Regions from separate parts of the Nocardia sp. NPDC058705 genome, predicted to be linked through region 3. Evidence: riboswitches for the same ligand, from Rfam matches in the RefSeq annotation. Region 3 holds a riboswitch; each other region holds the start of a gene.

Region 1 (5,661 bases), on a different contig from region 3:
GGTGTCGGCCGCGACCACGGCTCGGCCCCAGCGCCGGACCACCGAGCCGTCAGGACCGGCCTCGTTCAGGAAACCTACGACGATGAAATCACCTGCCGCATCCACGATTTCGCTGGGCGGGTAGAGCGGCCCCTGGGTGGTGGGGGTCAGGTCGTACAGACGCTTCACCATACGGAAGCCACCTTTCGCTCGTCGGAGAATTCGTTGCCGTTCGCGTCGCCGAGGCGGTCGCTCAGGTGCCGCCAGGTGCCGCTGCGCGCGGCCGCCACCAGTTTCGGGTCGGCGCCTCGGTAGGCCGGGTGGGCCACCAGCCAGAGGAACGGCAGGTCGGTGCCGTGATCGCCGTAACCCCAGGTGTCGTCGGCGCTGATGCCGTGCTCGCGCAGGTACTCCACCACCGCCTCTCCCTTGGCCGCGCCGATCATCGGCTCGAGCACCTCCCCGGTGAGCACGCCATCAGCGTCGACCAGCGGTTCGGTGGCGATGATGTGGTCGGCGCCGACCGCGGCTGCCACGGGCGCGATCGCCGGTGCGAACGAACCCGACAGCAGCACCGTGCGGGCCCCGGACTCCCGGTGCGCGCGCAAGGCCCGCACCGCCTCGGCATAGAACGCCGCACCCTCGGCCGCGAACTCGTCGAACCAGCGCTGACCGGCCGCCACCAGCGCGGCGTACTCGACCCCGCGATAGGTCCGGTAGTACTCCCGGTTGATCTCCTCACGCGGCGCACCGGCTTCGGCTCGCGCCTTGAGATCGTCTGCGACACGGGCATATTCGCTCCCGTCGTCACCGTTCTCGGCGAGCCAGAACCGCAGGAACGTGAACATCGACTTCACCGTGATCAAGGTTTCGTCCACGTCGAAAAACGCCACACTCACGTTGTTTCCATTCGGCGTGCTCGGGCGCCCCCGCTCCGCCTCTGTCTCGGGACGGTGATCGCTCACGCCGGCACCCCCAGATACGCGGTGACCGCCTTGGCCGCCTTCGCCCGTTCGATCTGGGCGATTCGGTCGTTGGGCAGTGCGGTGAACTCGATCCGCGAGCCGGCCACGGACTTGCCGAACTGGCGTACGTCGGTTTCGATGACGAACTGCAGTTTGCCCGGATCATCGATCGAGACCGGCGTGAGCTGGGCGTGCAGCGTGGCGGGCAGCGGGAACAGGAACGAGGTGAACCGCAGGTCGACGTTGTTCCACACGATGTAGAAATGCTCCTGCGGCCTGCGCACCCCGTACTCGAGTTCGAACGCGGCAAGGAACAGCTGTCGCACCGCCTCGATCACCACGATGCCCTGCACGTGCTCACCGGTCTGGTGGTCGAGCAGCAGTTCGTTGTCGCTGTCCAGACGCAGATCCGCTTCGAAGGCGTTCTCCTCGATGCGCCGCAGCCCCGCCAGCAGCACATTGGAGTGCTGGTATTTGTGCACATGGTGCCTGCGCGCGGGCTCGGCGATTTCGCCGACCACCCGGACTCGCGCCTGCGGTGCGTGCACGGCTGCCACGTGCTCCAGGTAGTCGAGATCGTGGCGGGTGACGCCCTGGCCCAGGTGAACGGCCAATTCCTGATCGACGAACCGACCGCTGCGCAGCAGCGCCACCAGCCCCGACACGGTGTGCACCCGCTCGTCCGCCGTGATCCCGAGGAAACGGTCGGCCACCACGACGAACGTGGTCGCCACCGTTTCCGGGGCGCGAGTGGCGTCGAGTTGGACTACAGACATGGATAAACCTCCAGAAAGACGCTTACGGCAGGTGAGCCCCACCATCCGGTCGTCACCCGGAGCACCCCGCCGCCACTGGAGGGTTGCCGCCCAGCAAGCCGGGGCTCGATGCTGGAACTCGTGACCGTGCTCCGAAAGGTAAACGGCCGCAATATTTTTGAAAACCGTTCCGACCAGCATGCGAAAAATCCGCCCACGGGCGGAGGTAGGGCACAACGCCGGTGCCTATGCTGAGCGTGACAGTCCGTCACGTATATCCCGGAGGCAACGTTGCCGAACACTCTCGAAGCCAGCATCGACATCGCCGCATCGCCGGAGAAGGTCTGGTCGGTACTGTCCGACCTGAGCCGCATGTCCGAGTTCAGCCCGACGACGGTGAAGATGGTCGCGGTCGGTGGCGTGCGCGAGGGCGCGTTCACCGTCAACCTCAACAAGGTCGGCTGGAAGATCTACCCGACCACCTCGCGGATCGCGCGCTTCGAGCCGAACAAGGCGTTCGCTTTCCGGATGAACGAGAACCGCACGACCTGGACCTACGAACTCTCCCCCACTGCCACCGGCACCCACCTCGTCGAGACCCGCACGGTCGACGCCAAGGGTCTGCCCGGCTGGCTGCAGAAGACGATCAAGGTCGCCATGGGCGGCGAGGAGAAGTTCGAAGCCGATCTGGTTTCGGGCATGGAGCAGACACTGAGCAAGGTGAAGGTCGCCGCCGAGCGCTGACCTGGATATTTCTGAAAGCCCGTCGGAGATCATCCGGCGGGCTTTTTTCGTCACGCCAGGTTGTCGCGGATCTCGTCGAGCGCCTGCGTGCTGCGGGTGAGCAGCTCCCGCACCGCCGCCAGCTCGGCCGCGGTGAACTGCTCGGCCAGGGTGCGCTCCACCGCGACCGCGCGCGTATCGGCGTCGTTCATCACCGCGCGCCCCTCCTCGGTGAGGCGGGTTTCCAGCACGTTCTTGTGCCACTCGTGGGGGGTGCGGTCGACCAAGCCGCGGTCCTGCAGGTTGGTGAGGACGGTGTTCATCGTCGGCGGGGTGACGCCCGCCAGCCTGGCCAAGGCCGCCGCCGAGATGCCGGGGTTCTCCGCGAGGTACATCAGCGCGCTGTACTGCGGGACGGTCAGGCCTGCCGGTTTCAGCGCGGCCGTCTTCGTCGCGATCAGGGCTTGCTCGGCCCGCTTGATGTACGAGCCGAGCCTCTCGGCGGCGGGCATGGACGTCATGCGTGCATGGTATCCGCCCATCACTCCATAACCCCATTGACGATCATAACGACTCTAATCTAGGTTAGTGCCGATCGATTGATGTTCTTCGTTACATAACCGAGAGGCTTCACCATGTTGCGAACCGTCGCCGTTGCCGCCGCCTGCCTGGCCATCGCCGCATGCGGGACCTCGTCCGCCGCACCCAGGCTGAGCACTGCCTACGAGCTACCCGGCAACGCCGTCTATCCCGAGGGAATCGGCCTGGATCCGCGCAACGGGGACACTTACGTCGGGTCGTTCGCCGATGGTTCGGTGTATCGCGCGAGCGCCGACGCCGCACGCGCCGAGGTCTTCCTGCCCGCGGGTGCCGATGGCAGGAAGACGGCGAACGGGATTAAGGTCGATTCGAGTGGTCGGCTGTGGGTGATCGATTCCGGTGTGGGAGTGAGTGTTTACGACACCGATTCGCGTGCGCTGCTCGCTCGGTTCGAAGTGCCGGGTGCTGCACCACGTTTCGTCAACGATCTGGACTTCGGCGGCGACGGGACCGCGTACTTGACCGACAGTGTTCGCAATGTCGTCTACAAAGCCGTAATCGGCAGCAGCGAATTGACCGTCGCCTACGACCTGACCTCGACGGCCCGCGATCCACAGGCGTTCGCGCTCAATGGCATTGCGGCCGATCGGGACGGTCGATATCTGATCGTCGTCGCGATGTCAGCAGCCGAGCTGTATCGCATCGACCTCACCGGTGGCGCGGAGCCCATCCGCAAAATGGCACTGAGCGGCGGTGATGCGAAGAACGGCGACGGGTTGGAGTTGCGCGACAACACGCTGTGGATAGTCCACAACAAGGACAACACCATCAGCCGCTGGACACTCACCGACAACGGCGCAACCGCAACCCGCGCAGGCGAATTCCACGATCCCGCACTGAATATTCCTACGACGATGGTGCATTCCGGCGATCGAGCACTTGTCGTGTCGTCGCAATTCGACAAGGGCGGGCCGCTGGGTCAGGGCACGCCGGGAACCTTCGTGGTCTCGGCGGTCAGCGGGTTCTAGCGATGAATTCACTGAGGACGGAGACGAATTCGTCTGGTTGCTCCACCTGCGGTGAATGGCCCGCGTGTTCGACGAGATGGGTTTGCGCGCCGGCGGCGGCGAAGCGGGCGAGGGTTTCGGTGCTGTCGTAGAGGTGGTCGTGGCGGCCGTGGACGGCGAGGACGGGTTGGAAGAGGGCTTGGGCGCGGGTGTCGAGGGGTGCCGCGGCGAAGTCGTCGGCCCGGGCGCCGACCGCGTAGGCGAGGCCGGCGGGCAGGGTGGCACGGAAGTCTCGGACCAGGGCGTCTGCCAGGCCAGGTGCCGAGTCATAGCGGAAGCGGGGTGCGAATCCGGGGCGGCTGCTGAGGCGGATCAGCGGGCCGGGCGTCCAGCGTTGGGCCAGGCGAACCGCCCACGGGCGGACAACCCACCTCGCAGCCGCCGGGATGCTCGCGGCCTGATAGTCCGGGGCCTGGCCGACGACCACGACGCGGGCCACCCGGCTCGAAGTGGCGGCGGCGAGTTCCAGGGCGATCTCGGCGCCGAAGGAGTGCCCGACCACCGTCACATCGGTGAGGTCCAGGTCGTCGATGAGTGCGGTGAGCGGGGCGGTGCGGGCCGCGGCGCTGAAGTCGCCGTCGGCGCCCAACTCCTGCATGTCGACCCGGATCACCCGGAATTCGGGTGTCATTCGCTCGGCGACCCCCGCGAACCAGTCGACCGAACCCGGGATGCCGTGGATGCACACGATCGCGGGTGCGGTGGGCTCGCCTTCGTCCAGAAACAACACGTCAACCACACTAGAGCAGGGTCGCCGAACCGACCGCGCGCGATTTTCGCAGGTAGACATGACTATCACGGCCGACGGCACGCGTGGAAGCGGGTTCCGCATCGCCCACACGGCCACTCGAGACCATTACCCCCGGTCGCGGCCAGGATTTCCGAACCGTACCGGTGGCAATATCGCGCCGGTTCGCATACGCTTCGCCGCGGATGAATACGCCTCATGGAGGGACGAGTGATCACTCCGAACAGGCCGGAGGACGTAGCCGAAAGTCGGCACACAGTGCCGTTGACGCAGTTGATACACCTGATGGCGGAGTATCAGCACCTCGGCGCGCACCGTGACACCTTTCTCGCTACCCCCGCCGACGACGCTTTCGTACGCGGCTGCGGCATCGTCGCGGGCTGCATCGCGACCATCGGCGTCATCGTGGCCGCCGTCGGCGCGTGGCAGGGCGGTATCACGCTGCTGGTGATCGCCGCCGCGCCCGTGCTGCTCGCGCTGCGCCGCGGGGTGATCAACCGGCAGAACCGCGCCGCCCGCATCGACCTGTTCGACCACGGCGTCACCGTGTATCGCTCGGGGCAGCGGGTGTCCGGATTCCGTTGGGACAGCACCGAAGTGCGTCAGCACGAGATCCCGTTCCACGACACCACCCCCGTCACCTACCTGCTGGAACTGTCCGGCCCCAACGGTGTACAGGCGACCATCGACGACGAGGGTTTCGCCCGCGCCCGCGAATGGGCCCGCGCCATCCAATCCGCCGTCACCGCAACCCAACTCCCCGTCGCGGTAGCCGCCATCGACAACGGCGAAACAGTCGCATTCGGCGACCTGGCCCTTTCCTTGGACGCCCTCACCTACCGCGCCCAAGACCTCCCCTGGGAAGACATCCAACTCATCGACGC
Region 2 (5,661 bases), on a different contig from region 3:
GCGCAGGCGTCACCGAGGACGTTCGGGTCGTGATGGCCAGGCGGTCACCGTAGGTCGTGCCGACCGCCTCGTGTGGTCGTAACCGGTTGCGCGGAATAGATCGACGACCCAGCCATTGCACAAGTTCGGTTATGGCGAACAATTCCTGTCCACCGGCGACGATCGGAGAAGGAAAGTTCGCATGCCGGGTACGCCAGTTGCTCACGGCACTGATCGTCACGCCGATCCGCTCGGCTAATTCACTCGGCAGCAGCACGCCTGGCGGCCTGCTCATCGAACCGTGGCCCTGACCGGTCGAGATGCCAAGACTGTAGGGACCGTATCGCGAGCAACCAGGTGAGTGGCGATGTCAGCGGAGATATAGCCGATCACCCTGTGTATCGTTCGGTGGTCTGCTTCCAGGTGCCGATGATGAATCGGCTCATGATGCATGATGCGATTCCTGAACAGACGAATCGTTTCGAGTTCTCGATGCAGAACTTTGCGTGGTCCGCGATAGTGCGGAAAAGCCTTGTGCAAACAAGGCACCCACATCGTACGGTCGTTTGCCGCACTCAACAGCGATACCCAGAAGCCGAATGTCAGCTGCGCTACCACGTCGTCAGCGCAGCACGACGGTCGCTTGACCTTCGTCCGCGCTTGGCCGACCGCCCGTTTACCCAGCTGATCGAGCGGCGCGGCATCCCACCAGTCAGGGTGCTAGCCTGGTTCGGTAAGCCCCGAGTCCGCCTCTGCATCTGGTATCTCAGATGCATGCCGCTCGGGGCATTGCTTTTGCCCGCCAGGCGCTATCCAAAAGCATTGCGATGCAAGTACATCCGTGGTCGCCCGCCTGTTGGGACCAGCGTAGGTCTCCGGTCACAGTCCGCGCAAGTACGAACGCATACTCATTTTTGTGAAGTCGATACGGCTGCACCGACCGAACCGACTGTGAACCCCGCCCCCCGCTGCGGCGGGCCCGGCACTCCTGGGCGACCGCGGTGGCTCCACGCGCAGGTCAGGAGGTTGTTCGCGAGCCGTTCAGCTCAGGGCGTGGTCGAGGTCGCCGAGGAGGTCTTCGAGGTCTTCGAGGCCTACCGAGATGCGAACGACCCCGTCGGACAAGCCGATTGACGCGCGTCCCTCCGGGCCCATGGCTCGGTGGGTGGTGGTGGCGGGGTGGGTGATCATGGTTTTGGCGTCGCCGAGGTTGTTGGAGATGTCGATGATGCGGAGGCGGTTCAGGACCTCGAAGGCTCGTTTTTTGCCGTCGTCGCCGTTGAGGGCGAAGGTGACGACTGTGCCGCCGCCGGACATCTGTTCCTTGGCGAGGGCGTGCTGTGGATGTGATTCCAGGAAGGGGTATTTCACCCAGTCGACCGAATCGTTGATCTCCAGGAACTTGGCCACTTGCAGGGCCGATTCGGTGGAGTGGCGCACCCGCAGCGGCATGGTTTCCAGGCCCTTGAGCAAGGTCCAGGCGTTGAAGGGGCTCAGGGCTGGGCCGGTGTGGCGCATCAGGGTTTTCACGGGGCCGTCGATGTAGTCCTTGGCGCCGAGGATGGCGCCGCCGAGGACGCGGCCCTGGCCGTCGATGTGTTTGGTGCCGGAGTAGACGACCACGTCGGCGCCGAGTTCGAAGCCGCGCTGCAGCAACGGGGTGGCGAAGACGTTGTCCAGCACCACCTTTGCGCCCGCGGCGTGGGCCAGCTCGGTGACCTTGCGGACATCGACGAGGGTCTGCATCGGGTTGGCGGGGGTCTCGAAGAAGACGGCCTGGGTGGGGACCGACAGGGCCTGTTCCCACTGGTCGAGGTCGTCGCCGTCGACGAAGACGGTTTCGATGCCCCAGCGCGGGAGGATCTCGTTGCACACCACGAAGCACGAGCCGAACAGGCTGCGAGCCGCGACGAGACGGTCGCCCGCCTTCAGCAATGCGCCGAGCGCCGTGAACACCGCGGACATGCCGGATGCCGTCGCGAAGGCGGCTTCGGCGCCGTCGAGCAGGCGGATGCGCTCCTCGAACATCGCCACGGTCGGGTTGCCGAAGCGGGAGTAGACGAAGTGCTCGATGTCGCCGGTGAAGGCGGCCTCGGCGGCTTCGGCGCTCTCGTAGACGAAACCCGAGGTCAGATACAGGGCCTCGGACGTCTCGTCGTAGCCGGAACGGCGCAGGCCGCCACGCACACCGAGCGTGCCGGGACCGACACCCTCGGGCAGTGGCTTGTCGAACGAACCACCGGTGATCATGCTTTTCTCCTTATGCCTGACGCCACGGCAGGCCGACGGCGCGCCAGCCGGTGCTGCCGCGCTGACCGAACGCGTCGGGACCACCCTCGAAACCGTCGAGCACGTTGTAGGACGGTGCCACGCCCGCCGCCGTCGCCAGGTTCGCCGCGTGCGCGGAACGCTGGCCGGAGCGACACAGGAACACGACCGGGGCGTCGTCGGGGCGACCCGCGAGGGCCTGCTCGAGCTGCACGCCGAAGTCGGGGTTGCGGGTGCCGGTGCCGTCGACCCATTCGATGAAATGGGCGGGGCGTTCGATGGAGCTGGTGTCGGGGATGCCGATGTGTGCCCACTCGCCTTCGGTGCGCACGTCGACCAGCACGGCGCCGGGGTGCTCGGTGAGCAGCTCCCACGCCTTCTCAGGGGTGATGTCGCCGGCGTAAGTCATGTCGATCCTCCTGCGTGAATCCGCTCTTGCCGTGCCGGAACTCCGGAACACACGGCCAGGTCGTCACCCGGAGCACCCCACCGCGGAGGAGGGTTGCCGACCAGCGAGCCGGGGCTTGACGCTGGCACTCATGACCTTGCGATCTGAGATTGCCTCGGCACCGGTCATCGTGTCAAACGATTCAGAAGGTGCACACCAGCCACGCGCCGTCGGCGCGGGTCAGTTTCCAGTTGGTGGTCGCGGGGTTGCCGTTGACCACGACGGTCGCGTCGATTTTGGCGCGGTCGCCGTTGACGGTGGCGTTCTCGAAACCCTTACCGTCGATCGTGACCGTGGATTTCGGGCCACCGAGCTGTTCGGAAAGGCCGGAGCTCTCCTCGTTGAAGCCTTCGCAGGCCACACCCGTCGGCGGACGCAGGTCGCTGCGCGAGCGGGCGTCGATATAGTTGGTGACGGCGGCCGCGAGCCGGTCGGCCTCTGTGACATTTTTCTCAGCGGGCGAGAGCAGTCCGCCCAGCACGATGCCGATGAGCACGATGATCGCCACCACCGCTGCCGCGACGAACGGGACGATGGAACGCTTGTCGGTCTGATCCACCACTACGGGCTGGTCATCCGAGCCTGTTTGCTCCTCGTTCATGCTGTAATCCTCGCAGACCCGCGCGGGCGGCTACACCGCACGCCGGGTGGCCGCAATGCCGCAGCTAGAATCGCGTTGATTGCGGCTGCTGCCGACGTCGATGGCAGCTGCCAGTAAGTCGGATATTCGACTTAGCCTAAGCTAAGTTGACGCCGTCAAATCAGTTCTCGACCAAAGGGTGCGCGTAGACATGACCGAACAGAGTGCAGCTACTCGCCCGCTTCGCATTGCGATCGTGGGCGCGGGACCGGCCGGTATCTACGCCGCCGACGCCCTGATGAAGTCCGATGCCGAGGTCAGCATCGACCTCTACGAGCGCATGCCCGCGCCCTTCGGCCTGATCCGCTACGGCGTCGCCCCCGACCACCCGCGGATCAAGGGCATCATCACCGCCCTGCACAAGGTCCTCGACAAAGACCAGGTCCGCCTGCTCGGCAACATCGACTACGGCACCGACATCACCCTCGACGACCTGCGCCAGTTCTACGACGCGGTCATCTTCTCCACCGGCGCCAACGCCGACCGCGCCCTGGGTATCCCCGGGATCGAGCTCGATGGTTCCTACGGTGCCGCCGACTTCGTGTCCTGGTACGACGGCCACCCCGACGTCCCCCGTTCCTGGCCCCTCGAGGCTGAGAAGGTCGCGGTCCTCGGTGTCGGCAACGTCGCCCTCGACGTGGCCCGGGTGTTGGCCAAGACCGGTGACGAGCTGCTGGCGACCGAGATCCCGCCGAACGTCTACGAAGGACTCAAGAACAACAAGGCCCTCGAGGTCCACGTCTTCGGACGTCGCGGCCCCGCACAGGCCAAGTTCACGCCTTTGGAGCTGCGCGAGCTGGATCACTCGCCGACGATCGAGGTCATCGTCAACCCTGAAGACATCGACTACGACGAAGGCTCCGAAGCCGCGCGTCGTAACTCCAAGCAGGTCGACATGGTCGCCAACACCTTGGAGCAGTGGGCCATTCGCGATCACGGCGATCGCCCGCACAAGCTGTTCCTGCACTTTTTCGAGTCCCCGGCCGAGGTCCTCGGTGAAGACGGCAAGGTCGTGGGTTTGCGGACCGAGCGCACCCAGCTCGACGGGACCGGCAACGTCAAGGGCACCGGCAACTTCACCGACTGGGACATCCAGGCTGTGTACCGCGCCGTCGGCTACCTCTCGCAGAACGTCACCCAGCTGCCGTTCGACGATCAGGCAGGCACCGTACCCAACGAGGCCGGCCGCGTGATCGCCGACGACACCGCCGAAGGCGACGCCCGCTTCATGCCCGCCACCTACGTGACCGGCTGGATCAAGCGCGGCCCCGTCGGCCTCATCGGCCACACCAAGGGCGACGCCAACGAGACCATCGCCTGCCTGCTCGACGACGCCAAGGCCTTCGCCCCCGCGCCCAAGCCCGAGCTGGACGCCGTCACCGAGTTCCTCGAGGGCAAGGGCATCCCGTTCACCACGTGGGCAGGCTGGTACCGCCTCGACGCCCACGAGCGCGCCCTCGGCGAGCCCGAAGGCCGTGAGCGCGTAAAGGTCGTCGAGCGCGAGGACATGCTCCGCGCGTCCGAACCGAACAAGGCCTGAGCTGCCGCCGCACTCGAGATAGGGCATTCTTTAGCTGTGTTCGATGCCCACGTCCACGTCATCGATCCGCGGTTTCCGCTGATCGAGAACGAAGGCTATCTCCCCGAGCCGTACGTGATCGATGATTATCGAAAGCGTATGGCGCACTTCGATGTTCGCGGCGGTGCTGTCGTCAGTGCGTCTTTCCAAGGTGTGGATCAGACGTATCTGAAGGCAGCACTGTCCGCGCTCGGTCCCGACTGGGTCGGGGTGACCCGGCTCGACCTCGATGCGGGCGACGACGAGATCCTCGAGCTGAACCAGGCCGGTGTGCGGGCGCTGCGGTTCAATCTCAAGCGCGCCGCCGCCGACATCACCGAGATGACCCTGCAGGCCTTGCGCGCGCACGAGTTGGCGGGCTGGCATGTGGAGCTCTACATCGACGGTCAGATGCTGGCCTCGCTGCAACCGGTGATCTCGAAGCTGCCTGCGCTCTCGATCGACCATCTCGGCATGTCCGAGGAGGGTTTGCCGTACCTGCTCGACCTGGTGGATCGGGGTGCGAGGGTGAAGGCGACCGGGTTCGGGCGGGTGGAGATGGATGTGGCCGAGACGTTGCGGCGCATCCACACGGTCAATCCGGGTGCGCTGATGTTCGGCAGCGATCTGCCCGGCACGCGCGCCGGGCGGCCGTTCGAGGACCGTGATGTGGATCTGATCTCGCAGGTGGTCGGTTCGGACATGCACAAGGTGCTCGAGGACAACGCCCGCGAGTTCTACCGGCTGCCCCCGGTCCATCGCCCGGAA
Region 3 (5,661 bases):
TGCCGACGCCGGGCGGGCCGACGAACAGCAGGCTGCGCGCCGGGGTGAGGTCGGCGGCGGCCAGCCGGTCGGCTTGCTTGCGCTCATCGACGATCTGGGTGAGCACGTCGTAGGTCTCGGCGGCCAGGATCGGCACTTCGACAGTGGCGCCGGGTGCGATCACCCGAACCAACGGCAGCCGACTGTCGCCGTCTACCGGAATCGGCGTATCCACCTCAGCGCGAAGGGGATTGGCGCGAGTGGGGTTCTGGCGCAGCAGCGCGATCAACGCATCGGCCAACTCGGGACTTGCATGCCGGTGTCGCCGCGCGGCCCGCCGCACGAACATCGCGACATCCTGCTCACGCCCCGCCAACGCCAACCTCGCCAGGTGGACGAATTCATCGGGCAGATCAGCGCTCACGTCCGCCGAAGTGGAGCTCAAGGCGTATGACATGGTCTTCTTCCGATCTGATACGTGGACTGTTTTCGCTTCACTCGATCGTACGGCGTCCATCGCGGGCAAAGTTCACCCCTTGTGTACCGGTTTGACATCGGACCCCACCCGCAGCGCCACATTGATCTGCCGAGCCCTCAGCGCAGCAATTCCCTTCGTCGGATGCTAGTTCCGCCGGCCCCCCTCATGGGCGATTCCCGCCGCGTCGGGCGTGCCTCACCGCGCGAACGCGCCGGTCAGTCGGTGTCGGTGGCAGCGAGGATCGACAGGGCGGGTTCGGGGGTCAGTGCGACGATGCCGATATCCCAGGCGACGCGCTCGAACCATGCGGTATCGGCCTCGAAGGTGAACCAGTGGCAGTCCCGCGCGAGGCGGGTGACATGGTCGATGGTGTCGAATTCTGTTGCACCACACAGTGCCCCGAGCGAACGCCAGGCGCGCAGACGGCCGTAGGCCGCGCCTTCGCCGTGGTTGTAGGCGCCGCCGTTGGCCGCCGCGGCGAACAGCATCGACCAGACCTGCCCGGGTGTGGACGGGGTGACCACGAGGTCGGTCGCCGACGGGTGCCGGGCGTGTAGGCACTCCAGCGACAAGGTGTCCATGAGGGCCGCCGTCGTCGCCGGGTCGGGGACGCTGCCGAGTGCGAAGGTCCGAGATTCGATGCGCCCGTTGGATTCTCGCTTCCAGTTCGCGACAGCCTGCGCGAGTCGGTCCGCGACCGCGGGGTGGGTAGTTTCCTTGGCGCGGGGGAGGGCGAGTCGAGTGCGTCTGCTCAGCGCGGGGGAGGTGTCGGCACTGAACGGCAGGCCGACGCTCGAACCGTGCTGGCTGAATTGGCGCAGCGCGAGCCCGTGCTCGAAGGGTGTGCGTTCGAACGGCAGCACGCGCAGCGGATGACCTGACCAGTGCGCCGAATTCGCCCACCGCACGAGCCCGTCGTGGTCGGCCACCGTGACGCCGCGCAGGATCAACTCCTGCAGCAAACAGGCACGCAGCTCGTCCGCGATCGGCCCGATCAGACCGGCTTGACCGAACGCGGCGACGGCCTCGTCCGCTTCCAGCGATCCGGCCAGCTTCGCCGCTATCCGGCCCGCCCGGCTCTTCTCCGGCTTCGTCGCCGCGAGCACCCGGAGCGCGGCCCCGGCCCTCTCCGGTGCGGAGGCGTGGAGCAATGTGCCGACGCAATCCTCGACAATCCAATTACCGGCACCGTAGGCCGTGGCCGCCGCTCGGCCGAGCGACACGGCGAACTCGAGATCGCCTGCGCCAACACTACTTTCGATCCGCTCCCGGATGTCGCGATAATCGTCGCGCTGCGGGAACTCGCGAATGATCTGTTCGATCTCGACGTGCACGAGCCCAGCGTACGCATCTGCCGTGCCGAGGCAATCGAAGTTCGGCGCGGTAGGAGGCCACTTCCGCCGGGGTAGTTGACAGGCCGCGAGGTCATCTGTCACTCTCGTTGCAGGTCACGAGTACCAGCGTTCAGCCCCGGCTTGCTGGTCGGCAACCCTCCTCCGCGGTGGGGTGCTCCGGGTGACGACCAGGCTGACGTCCGAATTGGGCGCGGCAAGCGCGGGCCAACTCTTGTGGAGCGGGTCCCTGAGCCGACGGGATTTCGTCATGACTGCTGTAATCGACCCCACCTGTGCCATCGCCGCCGTTTCCGGTGCCGACCTGCAGGTTCCGCTCGTTCAGGGCGGCACCAGCTCCTACGCCAACTTCGACTACGCCGCGAGTGCGCCCGCGTTGAAGCAGGTCACCGACCGGATTTCGCAGTTGCTGCCGTTCTACGCCAGCGTGCACCGGGGTGCGGGGTATGCCTCGCGGATCTCGACCGAGTGCTACGAGGCCTCGCGTGGGTCGGTTGCCCGGTTCCTCGATGCCGACGACGACCAGGTGGTGGTGTTCACGCGCAACACCACCGATTCGCTGAACCTGCTGGCCGGGTGCGTGCCAGGGGAGACGGTGGTGCTCGATATCGAACATCACGCCAACTTCCTGCCGTGGACCGAGCACGGTCGCCGGGTGGTGCGGGCCGGTGCGACTGTCGAGGAGACGATTCAGCGGGTCGTCGCCGAGTTGTGCAGCAAGCCGGCCGCGCTGCTCGCGGTGACCGGGGCATCCAACGTCACCGGTGAGGTGCTGCCGCTGGAACGGCTCGCGACCATCGCCCACCTGTGTGGTGCGCGGATTCTCGTCGACGCCGCGCAGCTGGCTCCGCATCGACGGATCTCCTTGCGCGAGACCGGGATCGACTACCTCGCGTTCTCCGGGCACAAGCTGTACGCGCCGTTCGGCTCGGGTGTGCTCGTCGGGCGGCGTGACTGGCTGGACCAGGGTGAGCCCTACCTTGCCGGTGGTGGCGCCGTGCGCAATGTCGGTGTGTCGGAAGTGGAATGGGCTTGCGCGCCGCAGCGGCACGAGGGCGGTTCGCCGAATGTGTTGGGCGCGGCCGCGATTGCCGCAGCCTGTGACGCACTCGCCGCCATCGATCCCGCCGAACTCGTTGCGCACGAACGCTTCCTGGCCGATCGTCTCCGCGACGGCCTGTCCGCGATCCCCGGCGTCGACCTGGTCACCATCTGGTCCGACAGCCCCGACTGTGTCGGCATCGTCGCCTTCACTATCGCCGACTACGCCCCCGGCCAGGTAGCCGCCTACCTCTCCGCCGAACACGCCATCGGCGTCCGCGACGGCCGTTTCTGCGCCCACCCCCTCCTCGCGAGCCTCGGCCTCGACGCCGCCCTGCGTGCCAGCATCGGCCTCGGCACCACCGCCGCCGACGTAGACCGCCTGATCGAAGCCGTCGCCACCCTGGTCGCCAACGGTCCCACCTGGGCCTACGCCGCCACCGACGGCCACTGGAACCCCACCCCCGAAACCCGACCCCTCACCGCCGCCTCCCCCGAAGGCGCGGCCCCCTGCTTGATCGGCTGACCGCCGTCTCGTTCCGCTGTCAACCGCCTGTGCTGTGGAAGTTGGCGGGACTATCCGGCCGCCTCGACCGCGTAGACGACATCGCCTACGCGGATGTGCTGGGAGATCGTGTCCGAGAAGGTGAGCGCGACCTTGGCTCCCGGGCAGAGTAGCTCGATCGCTTGCAGGACCCCGCTCGCGAGGACCTCATCTGCACGTCGGAGTTCGACGGCCGCCCCGACAGTGAAGTTGTCGGTCGTGTCGCCGACTACCGACGGATTCGCTTTGAAGCTGACGGGGTAGACACCTGTCACACGGAACTCGCTCATGGAGACGGTCTCAGGCGAGGTCGGCGTCGAGGACATCCCAGGTGATGGTGACATCGAGTGGGTCCGAGACGGCGATCGCGATGGGGTTGTGGGAGCGGAAGCGGGTGTCGGCGGAGATGTAGACGCCTGCGGTATTGAGGCGGAGGATTTCGATGGACTTCACGCGGCCGTCGTTGTTCTCCATGCGGACGATCCAGTACTGCTCGATGCCGAGTCGCGCGTATTCCGCTCGCTTGTCCACACAATCGGCGGTGACAGTCGCTGGTGAGACCACCTCGACGACCAGGAGGGCGTCGCCCGCGGTCGGCTTGGTCTTCCACTTGTCGCGGGGGTCTTCGACGCAGCGATACACGATGGCGTCGGGGCGGCGGAAGTTGAACGGGACCTCGGAGACCAGCATGTCGAGTTCGCCGCTGGCCTTCAGACACGGTTGACCGGAATCGCGCTTCCGGATCGCTTCTCGCAGAGACTGTTTGATCGCGTCGGCGATGGCGATGTGATTCGGCGATGGTGAGTCGCAGTGCACGACCAAGCCGTCTTTGACCTCGATCACCCGAGAGAGGTCTTCCGGCATCGCAAGATAGGTGTCCAGGTCGATTCCCGGGACACCGCCGCGCAACCACGACCAGTCGTATGCCTCGCTCACTGGATCAACACTAGCCTTCGAGCGCGGTTTGCCTGTTCGATCAGGTATCGAGGGCTGTCGGGCGGTGGTATTTGCCGTTGTAGTACAGCAGGGGGGCTGCTGAGGGGGAGTCTTCGGTTTGGTCGTGGACTCGGGTTACCAGGCCTACGGCCAGGGTGTGGTCGCCGAGGTCGATGAGTTTGTGGATGGTGGTGCGCAGCCAGATGGGGGTGCCGTGCAGGACCGGTTCGCCGGTGTCGAGGGTGGTCCACAGGGAGCGGTCGGTGAAGCGGTCGGCGGCGGTGCGGGAGAAGCGGTCGGCGATGTGGCGTTGGTGTTCGCCGAGGAAGTGGATGACCGCCGAATCGGCGGCGCGCAATGCGTCGATGCTCGATGAGGTGTGGGCGATGTTGAACGACACCAGCGGCGGTTCGAGGGAGAGGGAGGCGAAGGAGGTGGCGGTGAAACCCACCGGCCCGGTCTCCGCGCCGAGGGTCACCACGGTGACGCCGGCCGGGTAGTGCCGCATGGAGGCCCGATACTGCTCAGCGGTGATCCCGCTCAGGTCGTCGGGGACCACGAGTCCGGTCTCGGAAGGTTGCACATCGCCCACCGCCCCAACTTACGCCCGCCACCCACTTGCGCCCACGCCCACTGTGTCCGCTTGATCCGACTCGCCCCACCGCCTGCGTTGACGTAATGATTGCGTCAATGCATCATGGGGAAATGCTGTTTCCCACTCCCGAACTGTCGTCGGCCGACGAAGCGGTGCTCGCCGAGGTCGACCGGATGCGTGAGTCGCTGCGGTACGAACTGCAGAGCGTTCCGGCGGTCTGGGTCGGCGGGTTGCGGAAGTTCTTGACCGCCGACGCGGTGTCGGCATCTAACTCGATCGAGGGATTCAAGGTCTCGACGGTCGACGTGGAGGACCTGCTCGCCGGCGAACGTGATGTGGAGGTCTCGGACGAGAACCGTGCCGAGACCTCGGCGTACGCGCGGATGATGACCTACATTCAGACGCTCGGCGATGTCGAGGATTTCGAGTACAGCGCGGGCTTTCTCAACGCTCTGCACTGGATGTTGCAAGGCCATCGGCACTCGCCGCGCAAGCCCGCCGGCCAGTGGAGGCGAGGCCCGGTCTACGTCACCGACGCCCGCGATCCGAGTATCGCTGCCTACACCGCACCCGATGTCGAGCTGGTGCCCGGGCTGATCGGCGAGCTGGTGGATTGGCTGAACGCGCCGTCGGCGACGCATCCGCTGGTAGCGGCCGCGATGGCGCATCTTCATCTGGTGTCGATTCATCCTTGGGCTGACGGCAATGGGCGGATGTCGCGGTCGCTGCAGACGTT

Evidence for each region. Region 3 has a riboswitch for S-adenosylmethionine ahead of ACFW6D_RS29465 (aminotransferase class V-fold PLP-dependent enzyme). Riboswitches for the same ligand answer to the same signal wherever they lie in the genome.
Region 1: it holds a riboswitch for S-adenosylmethionine, as region 3 does, so the genes downstream of both, ACFW6D_RS13975 (AfsA-related hotdog domain-containing protein) here and ACFW6D_RS29465 (aminotransferase class V-fold PLP-dependent enzyme) in region 3, are expected to answer to the same signal.
Region 2: it holds a riboswitch for S-adenosylmethionine, as region 3 does, so the genes downstream of both, ACFW6D_RS22030 (rhodanese-like domain-containing protein) here and ACFW6D_RS29465 (aminotransferase class V-fold PLP-dependent enzyme) in region 3, are expected to answer to the same signal.

Annotation. Positions count from the first base shown of each region.
Region 1 covers NZ_JBHYRN010000009.1:127,647-133,307, forward strand. The annotation lists gene ACFW6D_RS13965 (hypothetical protein) at 1-171, opposite strand, end outside; gene ACFW6D_RS13970 (HAD family hydrolase) at 165-878, opposite strand; gene ACFW6D_RS13975 (AfsA-related hotdog domain-containing protein) at 941-1,720, opposite strand; SAM riboswitch class IV at 1,734-1,846, opposite strand; gene ACFW6D_RS13980 (SRPBCC family protein) at 1,991-2,443, shown strand; gene ACFW6D_RS13985 (MarR family winged helix-turn-helix transcriptional regulator) at 2,494-2,943, opposite strand; gene ACFW6D_RS13990 (SMP-30/gluconolactonase/LRE family protein) at 3,058-3,990, shown strand; gene ACFW6D_RS13995 (alpha/beta fold hydrolase) at 3,977-4,759, opposite strand; gene ACFW6D_RS14000 (DUF6585 family protein) at 5,036-5,661, shown strand, end outside.
Region 2 covers NZ_JBHYRN010000020.1:94,822-100,482, reverse strand. The annotation lists gene ACFW6D_RS22035 (O-succinylhomoserine sulfhydrylase) at 1,021-2,229, opposite strand; gene ACFW6D_RS22030 (rhodanese-like domain-containing protein) at 2,240-2,656, opposite strand; SAM riboswitch class IV at 2,674-2,792, opposite strand; gene ACFW6D_RS22025 (hypothetical protein) at 2,838-3,296, opposite strand; gene ACFW6D_RS22020 (FAD-dependent oxidoreductase) at 3,487-4,875, shown strand; gene ACFW6D_RS22015 (amidohydrolase family protein) at 4,912-5,661, shown strand, end outside.
Region 3 covers NZ_JBHYRN010000039.1:1,132-6,792, reverse strand. The annotation lists gene ACFW6D_RS29475 (AAA family ATPase) at 1-436, opposite strand, end outside; gene ACFW6D_RS29470 (DUF6183 family protein) at 673-1,791, opposite strand; SAM riboswitch class IV at 1,904-2,018, shown strand; gene ACFW6D_RS29465 (aminotransferase class V-fold PLP-dependent enzyme) at 2,060-3,376, shown strand; gene ACFW6D_RS29460 (hypothetical protein) at 3,427-3,684, opposite strand; gene ACFW6D_RS29455 (Uma2 family endonuclease) at 3,695-4,330, opposite strand; gene ACFW6D_RS29450 (flavin reductase family protein) at 4,371-4,838, opposite strand; gene ACFW6D_RS29445 (Fic family protein) at 5,036-5,661, shown strand, end outside.